Linked DNA regions of Pleomorphomonas sp. T1.2MG-36. The protein of the gene in region 2 interacts with the protein of the main gene of each other region in a pairwise test. Links are inferred from orthologs where the notes say so. Each region holds a gene or a part of one and is shown on either strand. Other genes may lie near its edges. The genes, in order: gyrA and gyrB.

Evidence for each region.
Region 1: the proteins of gyrB (region 2) and gyrA interact in binary tests that used the Escherichia coli proteins (3 or more experiments, as listed by UniProt). The link is inferred for Pleomorphomonas sp. T1.2MG-36 from one-to-one orthologs.

The regions. Positions count from the first base shown.
Region 1 is NZ_CATNLY010000001.1:573,015-581,103, forward strand. Bases 168-3,401 are described here. They hold gyrA (DNA gyrase subunit A), read right to left. Parts: upstream 3,041-3,401; coding sequence 368-3,040; downstream 168-367. Other genes in these bases: QQZ18_RS02770 (hypothetical protein), read left to right, coding at 168-248. Also shown: more of QQZ18_RS02770, read left to right, coding at 1-167; QQZ18_RS02780 (NAD(P)H-dependent oxidoreductase), read right to left, coding at 3,460-4,101; ribosome biogenesis GTPase Der, read right to left, coding at 4,256-5,662; QQZ18_RS02790 (outer membrane protein assembly factor BamB family protein), read right to left, coding at 5,747-7,120; QQZ18_RS02795 (tetratricopeptide repeat protein), read right to left, coding at 7,117-7,794; QQZ18_RS02800 (NnrU family protein), read right to left, coding at 7,940-8,089. UniProt on the Escherichia coli protein: A type II topoisomerase that negatively supercoils closed circular double-stranded (ds) DNA in an ATP-dependent manner to maintain chromosomes in an underwound state.
Region 2 is NZ_CATNLY010000045.1:190,686-197,755, reverse strand. The notes cover bases 2,685-5,754. They hold gyrB (DNA topoisomerase (ATP-hydrolyzing) subunit B), read right to left. Parts: upstream 5,400-5,754; coding sequence 2,970-5,399; downstream 2,685-2,969. Other genes in these bases: recF (DNA replication/repair protein RecF), read right to left, coding at 5,593-5,754. Outside these bases: cell division protein ZapE, read right to left, coding at 1-640; QQZ18_RS18515 (protease inhibitor Inh/omp19 family protein), read right to left, coding at 649-1,161; QQZ18_RS18510 (hypothetical protein), read left to right, coding at 1,373-1,705; QQZ18_RS18505 (DUF429 domain-containing protein), read left to right, coding at 1,713-2,480; more of recF, read right to left, coding at 5,755-6,744; dnaN (DNA polymerase III subunit beta), read right to left, coding at 6,765-7,070. UniProt on the Escherichia coli protein: DNA gyrase negatively supercoils closed circular double-stranded DNA in an ATP-dependent manner to maintain chromosomes in an underwound state.

The DNA.
Region 1 (8,089 bases), on a different replicon or contig from region 2:
TGACGAAGCATCGTGTACCGCGTTTGAGGAAGATGGCCCTCGTCATGGCTGGGCTTTCGGCCGCCGTTCTTTCGATCGGCGCAACGGAGCCCATCTATCCGGAAGTCGGCCGGGGCGACCAGATCTCGAACATTGCCAATTGCGCCGTCGAGACAATCGATGGCCTGAAGGTTTGCGCCAGGGAGGCGCGGGCCAGCGTCGGCGTCACGGTCACCACCGTGGCCGCCGGCCTGACCATCGTCGATTGATAGACAAGGAACCAAGCGAGACGCTTTCGCGCCTCGCTCAGAATGCGGCAAGGGCGCAAGACGTTGGCCACCGTCTTGCGCCCTGACTTTTTTCCGATGGTGCGGCAAGAGCGCCGAGGTCACTCCTCGGCGCCGGCCTCCTCACCGATGTCGGAGATGTGCTCCACGGACACGACCTTCTCGCCCTCGCCCGTATTGAAGATACGGACGCCCTTCGAGGCGCGCGAGACGATGCGAATCTGCCCAACCGGCACGCGAATCAACTGACCGCCATCGGACACGAGCATGATCTGATCGGTCGGCTCCACCGGGAAGCCGGCAACCAGCTTGCCGATCTCGTCGAGCTTGCTCTGATCGGTCGCCTTGATGCCCTTGCCACCGCGTCCCGAAATACGGAACTCGTAGGACGACGAGCGCTTGCCATAGCCTTGCTCGTTGACCGTCAGCACGAACTGCTGGGCGAGCATCATCTCGGCATAACGATCGGGAGTGAGGGCATCGATGCTGTTGACCTCCTCCTCGGCTTCGTCGGCGATCACATCCTCGACGTCGGTCTCCTCGTCTCCAGCCACGCGCTGCTCGGCCGCCCACTGCTTCTGGAATGCGGTCCGTTCGGCCGGATTGGCATCGAAATGGCGCAGGATGGTCATCGAGATCAGCTCGTCACCGTCGGCGAGCGAAATGCCGCGCACGCCAGTGGAATCGCGCCCCTTGAAGACGCGCACGTCGCCGACCGGGAAGCGGATGCACTGGCCGAGAGCCGACACCAGCAGGAAGTCGTCATCCTCGGTGCAGGTCTCGACGCCGACGATGCCATCGGTCTCGTCGTCGAACTTCATCGCGATCTTGCCGTTGCGGTTGACCTGCGTGAAGTCGCTGAGCTTGTTGCGGCGAACGGTACCGAGACGGGTGGCGAACACCACGTCCAGATCCGACCAGGTCCGCTCGTCCTCCGGCAGCGCCAGAATCGACGTGATGCGCTCGCCATCCTGCAGCGGGAGGATGTTCTTGATGAACTTGCCGCGCGACTGTGGCGTGCCGAGCGGCAGCCGCCAAACCTTCAGCTTGTAGGCGATGCCGCGCGAGGAGAAGAACAGCACCGGCGCATGCGTCGAGGCGATGAACAGGCGGGTGACGAAATCCTCTTCCTTGGTCGCCATGCCGGAACGGCCCTTGCCACCACGGTTCTGCGCCCGGTACTGCGACAGCGGCACCCGCTTGATGTAGCCCTCGTGAGAAACGGTGACCACCATCTCCTCGCGGGCGATGAGGTCTTCGTCCTCCATGTCGGCGTCGGACTCGACGATCTCGGTGCGGCGCGGCGTCGCGTAGGCTGCCTTGATCTCGATGAGCTCGTTGCGGATGATCTCCTGCACCCGCTCGCGCGAGGCAAGGATTTCGAGATAGCCCTTGATCTCCTCGGCGAGCTGATTGAGCTCTTCGGAAATCTCGTCCCGGCCGAGCGCGGTCAGGCGCTGCAGGCGAAGATCGAGGATGGCTCGCGCCTGCTCTTCCGAGAGATTGTAGGTGCCGTCGTCGTTCATCTCGTGGCGCGGATCGTCGATCAGACGGATCAGCGCCTCGACATCGGCCGCCGGCCAGCGGCGGGTCATCAACTGCTCGCGGGCAAAGCTCGGGTCAGGCGCGTTGCGGATGACCGAGATCACCTCGTCGATGTTTGCGACGGCGATGGCAAGACCGACCAACACGTGAGCCCTGTCGCGCGCCTTGCCCAGCAGGAAGCGGGTACGCCGCGTCACCACCACCTCGCGGAAGGCGATGAAGGCAGACAGCACGTCCTTGAGGTTCATCAACTGCGGTCGGCCGCCGTTGAGGGCCACCATGTTGACGCCAAACGACGTTTGCAGCTGGGAGAAACGGTAGAGCTGGTTGAGCACCACGTCGGCGACAGCGTCGCGCTTCAACTCGATGACGACGCGGATGCCGTCGCGCGAGCTCTCGTCGCGCAGGTCGGCAATGCCTTCGACACGCTTCTCGCGCACCAGTTCGGCGATCTTCTCGACCATCACCGACTTGTTCACCTGATAGGGAATCTCGGTGACGATCAGCGCTTCACGGTCCTTGCGGATCTGCTCGATGGCGACGCGGCTGCGCATGACGACCGAACCGCGGCCGGTCATGAAAGCCTGCCGGATGCCCGAACGGCCGAGGATCATGGCGCCGGTCGGGAAGTCCGGCCCCGGCAGCACTTCCATCAGCTCTTCGATGTCGGCGTCCGGATTGTCCATCAGACGGATGGTGGCGTCGACCACTTCGCCGAGATTGTGCGACGGAATGTTGGTCGCCATGCCGACGGCGATACCGCCGGAACCGTTGACCAGCAGGTTGGGGAATCGCGCCGGCAGCACCGACGGCTCACGCTCGGACCCGTCGTAATTCGGGTTGAAGTCGACGGTGTCCTTGTCGAGGTCGTCCGTCAGCGCCTGCGCCACCTTCTCGAGGCGGACCTCGGTGTAACGCATGGCGGCGGCGCTGTCGCCGTCGATGGAGCCGAAGTTGCCCTGCCCATCCACCAATGGCAAACGCATGGAGAACGGCTGCGCCATGCGCACCAGGGCGTCGTAGATCGAGCTGTCGCCATGCGGATGGTATTTACCGATGACGTCACCGACCACACGCGCCGACTTGCGGTACGGCTTGTTCCAGTCGTAGCCGTTCTCGCTCATCGAATAGAGGATGCGGCGATGCACCGGCTTCAAGCCGTCGCGCACGTCCGGCAGGGCGCGGGACACGATCACGCTCATGGCGTAATCGAGATAACTGCGCTTCATTTCCTCGATGATCGACACCGGCTTGATGTCGGTCGGCTCGGCGCCGTCGGGTGTCTTCGTCTCTTCAGCCAATGGCTTCAACTTCCTGAACTACTCCGCCGTCCAGTCAAAAGACCTGAAGGAGGCAGGGATTGTCTTTACGGCTTTACCGCCCGGTCGGACAAGGCTTCGTCATTTGCGACCGGAACTGCCGGATATGCTTCGTTCTAGCCGATTCTGACGGCGGAATCCATGGCGACACGCCCCCGTCAACAGCCATCGGCACGGGTAAATTTACCCTTTCACATCAACACATTATTCGGGCTTTTTAGTGGCTGCGATCAACCGGTGGAAAACCTTGCCTAAACTTCGCCACGGATACGGGGCGTCCATGCCTCCGAAAGGCACAAAGGACGCCCCGAACCGTTCCGAAACTCGCCTCAGTTGATCTCGGTGACGAACTTTTCCTTCGGCCAACGCACCTTCTTGAGGTTCACGAGCCAGTCCTTGTCGGCTTGGCGATATCCAAGCGGCAGGATCGTGACCGAGCGAAGACCGCGCGCTCCGAGGCCGAGCAACTCATCGAGCGCCTCGGCATCGAACCCTTCCATCGGCGTTGCATCCACTTCCAGCATCGCCGCTTCGGCGATGGCGAGGCCGAAGCCGATATAGGCCTGGCGTGCCGCATGCTCGAAGTTGGTTCGGGCGTCGCGCGGCACATAGGCGGACAGCAGCCGCTGCCGGTAGGCGTTCCAGTTGGCGAGCCGCTCGCCATCGAGCTTGCGCTCCTCGACGACGAAGTCGAAGGCTTCGTTGATGCGATCGGCCGTGTAGGTATCCCAGGCGGCAAAGACCAGCAGGTGCGAAGCTTCGACGACCTGCGCCTGACCGCTGGCGATCGGCAGGATCTTCGCCTTGATGTCGGGATTGGTGATGACCAGCAGTTCGTAGGGTTGCAGTCCGCTCGACGTCGGCGCGAGGCGGGCAGCCTCCACGATCCGGTCGACCTTGTCCTGCGGGACCGTGCGCGTCGGGTCGAACTTCTTGGTGGCGTAGCGCCAGTTGAGTTTGTCGAGAAGCATGAAGGCAATTCCCAGGATAGAGAAGAACAGGCCGGGGGAGCACGTGCAATCGGCGCGACGCCCCCACCGGAAGGCTGGATGACACTCGTCCCGCCACCCAGGAGGCGCAACGACCTCGCGCCGTTGTCACCGAGAAGTGAGCTTCCCTCCCCGATCAGTCCTTCTTGTCGTAAGGATTGTCACCACCGGAGCGCATCTGGACGCGGATCGGCGTCCCGGGCATGCTGAAGGTTTCCCTGAGCCCGTTGGCGAGATAGCGCATGTAGCTCTCGGGCATGGCCTCCGGCCGGGAGCCGAAGATGACGAACATCGGCGGCCGCGTCTTGGCCTGGGTGATATAGCGGATTTTCAGGCGGCGGCCGGCGACTGCCGGCGGCGGATGATGCTCGATGAGACTGGTCAGCCAGCGATTGAGGCGTCCGGTGGAAATGCGCGTGTTCCAGACGTCATAGGAGCGCACCACCGCCTGCATCAGCTTGTCGATGCCTTGGCCGTTGAGACCGGAGAGCGGCACCAGTTCCACGCCACGCACCTGCGGCAGAAGCCGCTCGCATTCCTCCCGCAACTCCTTGAGCTTGCTGGCGCGATCCTCGACCAGATCCCACTTGTTGAGACCGATCACCAAGGCCCGGCCCTCGCGAACGATCAGGTCGACGATGTGAAGGTCCTGCTTCTCGAAGGGAATGGTGGCGTCGAGCAGAACGACCACCACCTCGGCGAACTTGATGGCCCGAAGCGCATCGGCCACCGACAGCTTCTCCAGCTTTTCCTGCACGCGCGCCTTGCGGCGCAGACCGGCAGTGTCGAACAGCTTCACCTCGCGGTCGCGCCACACCCAATCGACCGAAATGGAGTCGCGGGTGATACCGGCCTCCGGCCCGGTGAGCAGACGATCCTCGCCGATCATTCTGTTGATCAGCGTCGACTTGCCGGCGTTCGGTCGTCCGGTGACGGTGACGCGCAACGGCCGCTGTTCCTGCGGACGGACGAGATTGCCCTCCTCGTCGACGTCGAGGTTGACCACCGCCTCCTCGCTCTCCGGCTCGGCAAAGCCGAGACGGCCCTCGAACGCGTCGCGCAATACGTCGTAGAGATCTGCCATGCCCTCGCCATGCTCGGCCGAGATGGCGATTGCCTCGCCGAGACCAAGCTCATAGGCCTCCATCAATCCCGGCTGGACGCCGCGTCCTTCGGCCTTGTTGGCCACCAGGATCACTTCGCGGTCCATGCGGCGGATCACGTCGGAGAAATGCTTGTCGAGCGGCGTGATGCCGGCCCGCGCGTCATAGAGGAACAGGATGGCGTCGGCTTCGCGGATCGCCGTCTCTGTCTGGGCGCGCATGCGCCCCGCGAGCGAATCCGGATCGGCTTCCTCTAGGCCGGCGGTATCGATCACCTGAAATGTCAGATCGCCAAGCCGGCCGCTACCGACGCGGCGGTCGCGCGTCACGCCCGGCGTGTCGTCGACCAGCGCCAGCTTCTTGCCGACGAGGCGATTGAACAAGGTTGATTTGCCGACATTCGGACGGCCGACGAGAGCGACGGTCGGTTGCGCGGGCATGGTCGAGACTTCCTTCAATAGACATTGCGGCGCCGGACCAAACCGATCCGCCGCCGCCCGTCTTTTTGTCCTATGGCGCCGCGATCAATTCACGGCGATGAGCGTACCGTCTCCGGCAAGAACCATCATCTTGCCAGAGCTCAGGATCGGTGCAATCGCACCGCTGAATCCAATCTCGGTGGTGACGCCGAGCGCGCCGGTAACGGCATCCACCGAAGCGATGCGGCCATCGTTGGACGTGGCCCACAGCTTGCCAGCTGCCATCACCGGTCCGGCCCACGAGCCCTTGCGGCTCGAGGACGGCTTGAGCGGCAGCGTTTGCGCCCAGACCACCTTGCCGGTCTTGAGGTCGATGGCGATCATTCTGTTCTCGAGATCGATCAGGAACAGACTGCTGCCGGAAACGACCGGCGTCTCGGCGCTGCCAATCGGCTGCTGCCAGCGAACGTCGCCGGTCTTGAGATCGAGAGCGACCAGAGCGCCGCCGATGCCGGTGGCGTAGACGGCGTCGCCATGGATCACCGGGCTCGCCGAAGCATCCCGCAGTCCGGTGATCGCCGAAATCGAGCCGCTGCCGGTGATGGAGGCTTGCCACTTGACGTTGCCGGTGGCGAGGTCGAAAGCCTGGATCTGGCCGGTCGATCCGGCGACCACGACAGTGTCGGCGGAAATCGCGGCGCTGCCGGCACCGGCGAGCGCGGCGCCCGAAACCTCGGTCGAGGCGCGCCAACCGGATGCGCCGGTCGCCGCATCGAAGGCCTGGACCACACCCGACTGGGCGGTGACCACTACTTTGCCGCCACCCACCGCGGGCGCCGAACGAGCCGGCGCATCGAGCTTCACGCGCCACAGGATCGAGCTGGTCGCGGCATCGATCGAAAGAAGCTCGCCGTATCCGGTCGCCGCGTAGACGCGACCACCCGCAACGGCCAGACCGCCACCGCCGACCGGATCGCGCGCGCCGGACGGGTAAACGCCGACGTGCCAGGTCGCGCCACTGTTGGCCACCTTGAACCCCGAGACAACGCCAGCGGAGTCATAAACATAGACGATGCCATCGGCGGCCACCGGACGCGCCGAGATGCCGCGTCCCTTGCTGGTGGAAAGCCCCATCATGCCGTTGCCGAAGCCGGACTTGCCACCCTTGATCGACCAATAGTGCACGCCTTGCAGGGCACCGACGACATTGCCGGGGTCGTTGGTCGCGGTACCGCCGGGCTGCGACCATGCGGCGAGCGCCGTCGCCGCGCCAATGGTCGCTCGACCGTTGGTCACGCCCCGAGTCGGGTCGGACACGGCCAGAATCGAGGTGCGATTGCCCTCGGCGACCGGCTGGTCCTTCTTGAACGGGTTGAGCGAAGACAGCGAGTCCATCGCCGAATCCGAGCCGCACCCGCCGAGCGTCATGGTGACGACCAATGCGAAAGCCACCGAGGAAAGGCGCGGAGAAACCATCATCCAGCCGCTCCGCTATCGCCGTTTCCGGCCTCCGAGGCTGCAAGATCGCTCAGCACGCGCGCCCGGTTACGGGTACCCGACGGTGTCGTCGGATCGTCGATGAGCTTCCGGGCTTCCTCGCCGGCCAACTTCCAATCCTCGGCGCGAACGGCCGCGAGGGCGACGATCTCGCGCGCAGCATGGCGCCAGGGGGAGATATCGTTGTTGTAGCTGTCGACCCGCGCCTTGATCTGGTCGAGGCTTTCCCGATCGACGGCGATCAACGCAGCGCGGACGGCGGCGAGATCACGCAACGGCTGGTCGACGCCCGAAGTCTTTGACAGATCCTCGAAAGCGGCAAGCGCGTTGTCCATCTCACCCATCGCCGCGTGTTCCGAAGCGGCGCGGAAGCGTGCCAACACCTGATATTGCTTCGGCGCACCAGAGCCATAGACCGCGAGCGACTCGGCGAGCGCCTTGTGATCTCCGGCCTTTACCGAGGCCAGCACCTGCGAATAGGCGTCGCCGGCCGCGTTGGCACGGCTGGTCGCCCAGTAATCATAGCCACGCCAGGCAGCGGTACCCGCGACGATAAGTCCGGCCACCACGTAAAGAACCCAGCCGTAACGCTTCCACAGGCCCGTCAGCCGATCGCGGCGCAGGTCTTCGCCGACTTCGTCGAAAATATCAGACATCTTCTACCCAACTATCGGCTCGCGGCCCTCGCGGTCGCTACCCATACACGGCCTGCGCCAACCCCAGCCAGCGCAACTCATCGACGCCGTTTACAGCCTTTTTCGCGGCAACGCCACCTCTTCATGCGGACAGGGCCGAGCCCCCTCACAGCAAAGGCATGCCGATCAGCCAGTCGTGCAGCACGAACAGCAGCGCCGCCCAAACGGCAAGGCCGATTGCCACCGCGATCCAGTCGTTCATCGGCTCGGGCGGCGCGGTCGACGACGCCGTCATCGGCCGCGCGATTAGGGAGAA
Region 2 (7,070 bases):
GCCGATGATCGGCGCCGTCCCTGAGATGCACGATCTCGCAATGTTCCCTGAGAATGCCGATGAAGGGGAGGAGGCTGTTGCGATTGAGGCCGTTCAAATAGAGCCGGTCGGGCGCGACGTTGGACGTCGCGACCAGGGTCAGACCGAGGTCGAAGAGGCGGCCGAACAGGCGGCCGAGCAGCATGGCATCGGCGATATCGGTTACCGAGAACTCGTCAAAGCAAAGGAGCTTGACCTCGTCCGCAAGGGTCCGCGCCACGATCTCGACGGGATCGCGCGGGTCGCCGGCCGCCATGGCCCGCCGCGCCGTGGCGATGGCATCGTGCATGTCGGCCATGAAGGCGTGAAAATGCTGCCGCCGCTTCCTGCTGACCGGCGCTGCCGCGTGAAAGCGGTCCATCAACAGCGTCTTGCCCCGCCCGACGCCGCCCCAGAGGTAGAGGCCACGCACCGTCGGCGTCCGCCCCACCGGAATGAGACCGAGCAAACGACGGCGCCGACGTGGCATCGCGAGCTTTTTGAGCAACCGGTCAAGGGCAAAGGCGGCGTGCCGCTGCGCGGCGTCAGCCGTCAAACGGCCGGCGGAGACTTCGCCATCGAGCCAGAGGGCGATTTCGCCGGCCGGAGCCTCCGCCGTCATTCCCGCGATCAGCCGCGGAAGAACTGCACGCCGCGCTTGCTGACGTCGGTCTGGCCGGAATAGCGATTGGGAGCCGCGGCGTAGAGACGAGCGACAACGGCGCCGGAAGCGTCCTTCAGCAAGATCTCCTTGCCGGAGACATCCCACGCGCCCACGGCTTTCAGTTCGTCGGATACGCAACCGCGCGTCGACGCACGATAGCCGCCGCTCCAGGTGGTCAGGTTCATGGAGAGCTGGCAAGTTTCTCCGGCCGAGGCCAATGTCCATCCACCGATCAGGTCGGCCTTGCGCACATCGGCGGCAGCGGCCGGATTGGCAGGCATCGCCGTCGGCTGTCCGAGGGCCACATCGGTCGTCGGCTGCGGCATGGCGGGAGCCACCGGCGCCGGCAGTGCCTGACTTGCCACCGGATTGACCGGCTGGGGCGCCAACGGAGCGATGCGCGGCGGCGGCGGCGCGTAGCTGCCGCAGGCAGCGAGCGCGAGGACGGAAACGACGGAGACGGTGGCGGTGATGCGCATCAGGTGAGGCTCCCAAGGGACGGGAAGAGGACGCCGTGGCTCCCGGCGTGATTCTCTCCAATCATGGCGGCCGATGATAGCTGCCCCGGTCCCGAAGGGGAACCGGAGGCTGAAAAAACTTGAAAATAGAAACAAATGCCTATCGTCGACGTTGCACGGAAGACGCGAAAGCCACAAGATACGCCCCGTGTTCGGGCGGGGGAGCACTAGCATGTTGTCCTTTGTTGCGCGTGTGGTTGGGCTTGTGCTGTTTGCCATCGGCGTTGTGGCGCTGATTTCCGACGGAATTTCATCGATCGCCGCCGATACGGTGGTGATGACTCCGCTGTCCGAAAGCCTTTCTCTCATTGCTCCCGATTTCGTCGATCGGGTGGAGGGGCTGTTGAAGCCTCTCGTCGGCGACGCGGCATGGACAGAATGGGGCTCGGCGATACTTGCCTGGCCGACTCTCGCCGTTGCCGGCATTTCCGGCATCTTCCTGATGCTGGCCGGCGCACGCCGATCGCAGCGTCCGACGAGGAGACATGTCGGCTTCACCATCTGAAAAAGTCGTGCTCGGGATCGATGCGGCCTGGACTTCGGCCAACCCGAGCGGCGTGGCCCTGGCCGCCAAGACCGGCACAGTCTGGCATCTGATCGCAGCGGCAGCCTCATTCGAAGAGTTCATCGGCCTCACAGGTGACAATGTCGGCAGCGGCCCCTCCGCCCTGATCGCAGCTGCTTGTCGTCTCGCCGGGAGGGCGCCCGATCTCGTCGCCGTGGACATGCCGATGATGGACGCACCGATCCTCACGCGCCGGGCCGCCGACAATGCCGTCAATCGCGCCTACTCCGGTCGAGGCGCCGGAACCCATTCGCCCACCGCGGATCGGCCCGGCGCTGTCGGCCGCGCACTGGAGGCGGGACTTTCCGCCGCGGGCTATCCGCTCGCCACCCTCGACATCCGTCCGCCCTGTAGGGTGGAAATCTACCCGCATCCGGCGCTGATCGAGCTTCTCGGCGCGGCCTACCGCCTGCCGTACAAGGCTGGAAACACCGGCAAATACTGGCGCGGCCTGCCGCTCGCCGAGCGCCGCCTGCGGCTTTACGAGATTTGGGCGACCATCGTCACCACGCTTGACGGCATGTTGGCCGGCAGCGCCGCCGCCCTTACACTCCCGCCACTGGGCGCACGCGGCAGGACTCTCAAGGCGTTCGAAGATCGCCTCGACGCCGTCGTCGCCGCACTTGCCGGCGCCATGGCGCTTGACGGTCGGGCGCGGCCGTATGGCGATGCGGCATCGGCGGTTTGGGTGCCGCAGGGCGTCACTTGCCGTTGATGGAATAGTCGCGGCGTCCCTGGATGTCGGCGCTGCCCGGAGACCATAGTCACAGCGACAAAACCCTGCGGGACTGCCGGCGACGAAAGATGGTCCATGAATGTGAAGACTGGGTCGGGGTTTTGAAGTGGGTACGCCTCGGGCCTGAAGTTTGGGGAACCGGCCAAGCTGCCGAGCTCGTCGCCGCGGCATGACGCGTTGCGATCAACACTTCAAGCTTCGTAGGGTTTGGGTGAAGGTCCATCCGGATAGCGGAGGCCCAATCGGATTTTACGCGCCCAGCCGAGGTGCATGGCCCAGGCCCGCGCCAAAATCGCGGGCCGCCGTCTCGTTCAGGAGGGCCGCCCGGAGAATTCGGACGGCTTTGCGAGCGGGGCATGGCGGCAAGCGACAAGAATCTCGCCGAGTAGCCTCGGCAAGCCTGAAGAGCCTGCCAAGGTCACCCAATTCAGCTGCCGTACGCCGAGGTTCGGCCAGGCGGGACCGATGTCAAACGTCGAGATTGGCGACCGACAAGGCGTTGGCCTGGATGAACTCGCGACGCGGCTCCACCTCATCGCCCATCAACCGTTCGAAGATGTCGTCGGCCTCGATCGCTTCGCTGACGTGAACGCGCAACAGCGAGCGGGCGTTGGGATCGAGCGTCGTCTCCCAGAGCTGCTCGGCGTTCATCTCGCCGAGGCCCTTGTAGCGCTGCATGGCGATACCCTTGCGGCCGGCGGCATAGACAGCATCCAGCAACGTACGCGGACCGCGCACCGCGATTTCGCTGTCCCGGCGCCGGAGAGCGGCGGCCATGCCATAAGTGGCGGCCAAGTGCTCATGGTGGGCGGTCAGCTTGCGCGCATCGGCCGACGACAGCAGCGCCGCGTCGATGATGCTGGTCTCGGTAACGCCGCGCACGACGCGATGGAAGGCGAGGCTGCCATCGGACAAGGCCTCGCCCGTCCACCCCTTCTCGAACTCATCGGCGATGATATCAAGGCGGGCAGCCACGCTTTCGGCAGCGTTCTGCGCCGCCTCGCGGTTTTCCAGGAGCCGGGCGTCGAGCGCCCCGGCAATCGCCGCTTGTTCGACGACGTCATGGCTATAGCGGTGATGCAGTCCGTCAATGAGGTTCCGGACGATACGTGCCCGATCGACGATGACCCGAAGATCCTGTCCTGCCAGCGCTTCGCCATCGGCGAGCTTCAGCACCGCCTCATCGAGACCCTGCGTCACCAGGAAGTCTTCCAACGCCCGCTCGTCCTTCAGATACTGCTCGGACTTGCCGCGCGTCACCTTATAGAGCGGCGGCTGGGCGATGTAGATATGACCGCGCTCGATCAGCGCCGGCATCTGCCGGAAGAAGAAGGTGAGCAACAGCGTGCGAATATGGGCGCCGTCGACGTCGGCGTCGGTCATGATGATGATCTTGTGGTAGCGGAGCTTGTCCGGCGCGAACTCGTCGGTACCGATCGACGTGCCAAGCGCAGTGATCAGCGTGCCGATCTCGGCCGAAGATAGCATCTTATCGAAGCGCGCCCGTTCCACGTTGAGGATCTTGCCCCTGAGAGGCAGAACCGCCTGGAACTCCCTGTTCCGGCCCTGCTTGGCCGAGCCACCGGCCGAGTCACCCTCGACGAGGAACAGCTCGGTGTTGGCGGGATCGCGGTCCTGGCATTCGGCGAGCTTGCCGGGGAGCGACGCCATGTCGAGCGCGCCCTTGCGGCGGGTCAGCTCGCGCGCCTTGCGGGCTGCCTCACGGGCGGCCGCGGCTTCGACGACCTTGCCGACCACCGTGCGCGCTTCGGCCGGATGTTCCTCGAACCAGGTGGAGAACGCTTCGTTGAGGGCACTCTCGACAACGGGACGCACCTCGGACGACACCAGCTTGTCCTTGGTCTGGCTGGAAAATTTCGGGTCAGGCACCTTCACCGACAACACGCAGGTCAAACCTTCGCGGCAGTCGTCGCCGGTCAGCGTCACCTTCTCACGCTTGGAGATGCCGGCGCCTTCGGCATAACTGGTCACCTGACGCGTCAGCGCGGCGCGGAAACCGGCGAGGTGGGTTCCGCCGTCGCGCTGGGGAATGTTGTTGGTGAAGCAGAGCACGTTCTCGTGGTAGCTGTCGTTCCACCAGAGCGCGACCTCGACGGTGATGCCGTCCTTGTCGGTCGAGACCAGGATCGGCTTGGCTATCGCCGGCTTCCTCGAGCGGTCGAGGTAACGCACGAAGGCTTCAAGGCCGCCTTCGTAATGCAGTTCCTCGATGCGCGGCTCGACGCCGCGATTGTCCTCAAGGAGGATGCGCACACCGGAGTTCAGGAAAGCCAGCTCGCGCAGGCGACGCTCCAGCGTGGCGAAATCGAAGTCGGTGACCCCCTTGAAGGTCTCGTGGCTCGGCATGAAGGTCACCTCCGTGCCCTTCTCGCCGACGCTCGTTCCCGTGACGGCCAACGGACCGTCCGGCACGCCGTTCGAGAAACTCATCTCGTGCACCAGATCGTGCCGCCAGACCTTGAGCTTCAACCAGACGGACAGTGCGTTGACCACCGACACGCCGACACCGTGCAGGCCACCCGACACCTTGTAGGAGTTCTGGTCGAACTTACCGCCGGCGTGCAGCTGGGTCATGATGACCTCGGCCGCCGACACGCCCTCTTCCTTGTGGATGTCGGTGGGAATGCCGCGACCATTGTCGCGCACCGTGCAGGAGCCATCGGCATTGAGGCGGACCTTCACCACGTCGGCATGGCCGGCCAGCGCCTCATCGATGGCGTTGTCCACCACTTCGTAGACCATATGGTGCAGGCCTGAGCCATCATCGGTGTCGCCGATATACATGCCGGGGCGCTTGCGCACCGCGTCGAGCCCCTTCAGCACCTTGATGGATTCGGCGCCGTAGTCGTCGGGGTCGTAGGCTGTGGTGTCGGTCATGGAGGCCTTCGTTTCTCGTCTCGGGAACATCCCGCCTGAGCCTTCATAAAGGCTGGCGGGGGTGGCTTCAACCATCGTCGGCGAAAGGCTGAAACCCCTTATTTTTCAATGACCTCGCCGAGGGTTCATTCCAGCGGTCAAATGTTGGCGATACCATGGTCCGCCAATCGGGTGGAAATGCGGCGAATCAGGCTCAAAATTGCCGGAAATCCGGCCTGCCGTTGTCTGGAATCGCGATGATTTCCGCTTCGCCGGCAAAGGCTTCGAACGGAGCCGCGTCAGTACCCGTCATGAAGGCCTGAACGCCAAGCGCGGCGACGAGATCGACCAACGATCGCCGTCGGCGGGCATCGAGGTGGGCGGCCACTTCGTCGAGCAGAAGCACCGGAGGGCTGCCGGTCAGTTCGGTGACCAAGGCCGCCTGCGCCAGCACGAGGCCGGTGAGCAACGCCTTCTGCTCGCCCGTCGAAGACGCCGACGCCGGCATGTCCTTTTCAGCGTGGCGCACCGAAAGATCGGAGCGATGCGGACCGACGAGCGTTCGGCCGGCCGCACGGTCGCGGGAGCGACCCGCCCTGAGATCGGCTCTCAACCAGTCCTCGACGTCGGCCGCCGCCGCGCCATCGAGCGCCGCATCGACGTCGCCGGTCAGCTGAACCGAGGCACGCGGGAAGACATCGTCGCCATCCGGACGCGCCGCGATCAAGCGGGCAAGGCAATGCACCGTCTCGCGCCGAGCCGCAGCCACGGCGACGCCGGTCGCGGCGATTTCGGCTTCGACGGCGTCGAGCCAAGCAGCATCGGCATCGCGTGCCTCAAGCAGTCGGTTGCGGGAGGCAACCGACTGTTCATAGGACGACACGCGCCGACCGTGCGCCGGATCGACCGCCAGCACCAGCCGGTCGAGGAAGCGGCGTCGATCGCCCGCAGGCCCCATGAACAGGCCATCCATGGCCGGGACGAGCCAGATGAGCCGCAGATGATCGGAAAGCCGCTCGCTGCCTTTCTGGGGCTCACCATCGACAAGCAGCCGCCGCGCCGGCTCGTCCGGGCCCGACCCGGTGCCGATGCGCACCGCGCCGTAGGCACCCTCCACATTGGCCAGCACGGAAAAGCCGCCAGAACCGCCAAGCCGCGCCATCTCGGCGAGCGTCGCCCGCCGGAAACCCCTGCCCGGGGAAAGCAGCGACAGAGCCTCGAGAACATTGGTCTTGCCGACGCCGTTCTGGCCGACGAGCACCACCGACCGGCCCGGGAAATCGAGCGAGAGGTCGGCATGGTTGCGGAAATCGTTGAGGCGAAGGCGGCTCACGCGCACCTTCGCCTCCGGACGGGATTCTGTCATGGCATTCCAGCGGCGGCAGATCACACCCGCATCGGCATCAGCACATAAAGCGTGGCGCCGTCGCCGGCATCCTGGATCAGTGTCGGAGAGCCGGCATCGGCAAGATGGAACACCGCCGTCTCCGACGTCAGCTGCCCGGCAATGTCCAGGAGATAACGGGCATTGAAGCCGATCTCGAGTGGCGTGTCGGCATAGTCGACCATCACCTCCTCGGTGGCGGTACCCGAGTCCGGGTTGACGACGGTGAGAATGAGGCGCCCTTCGGCAAGTGCCAGCTTCACGGCGCGGCCGCGCTCGGACGAGATGGTGGAAACGCGATCGACCGC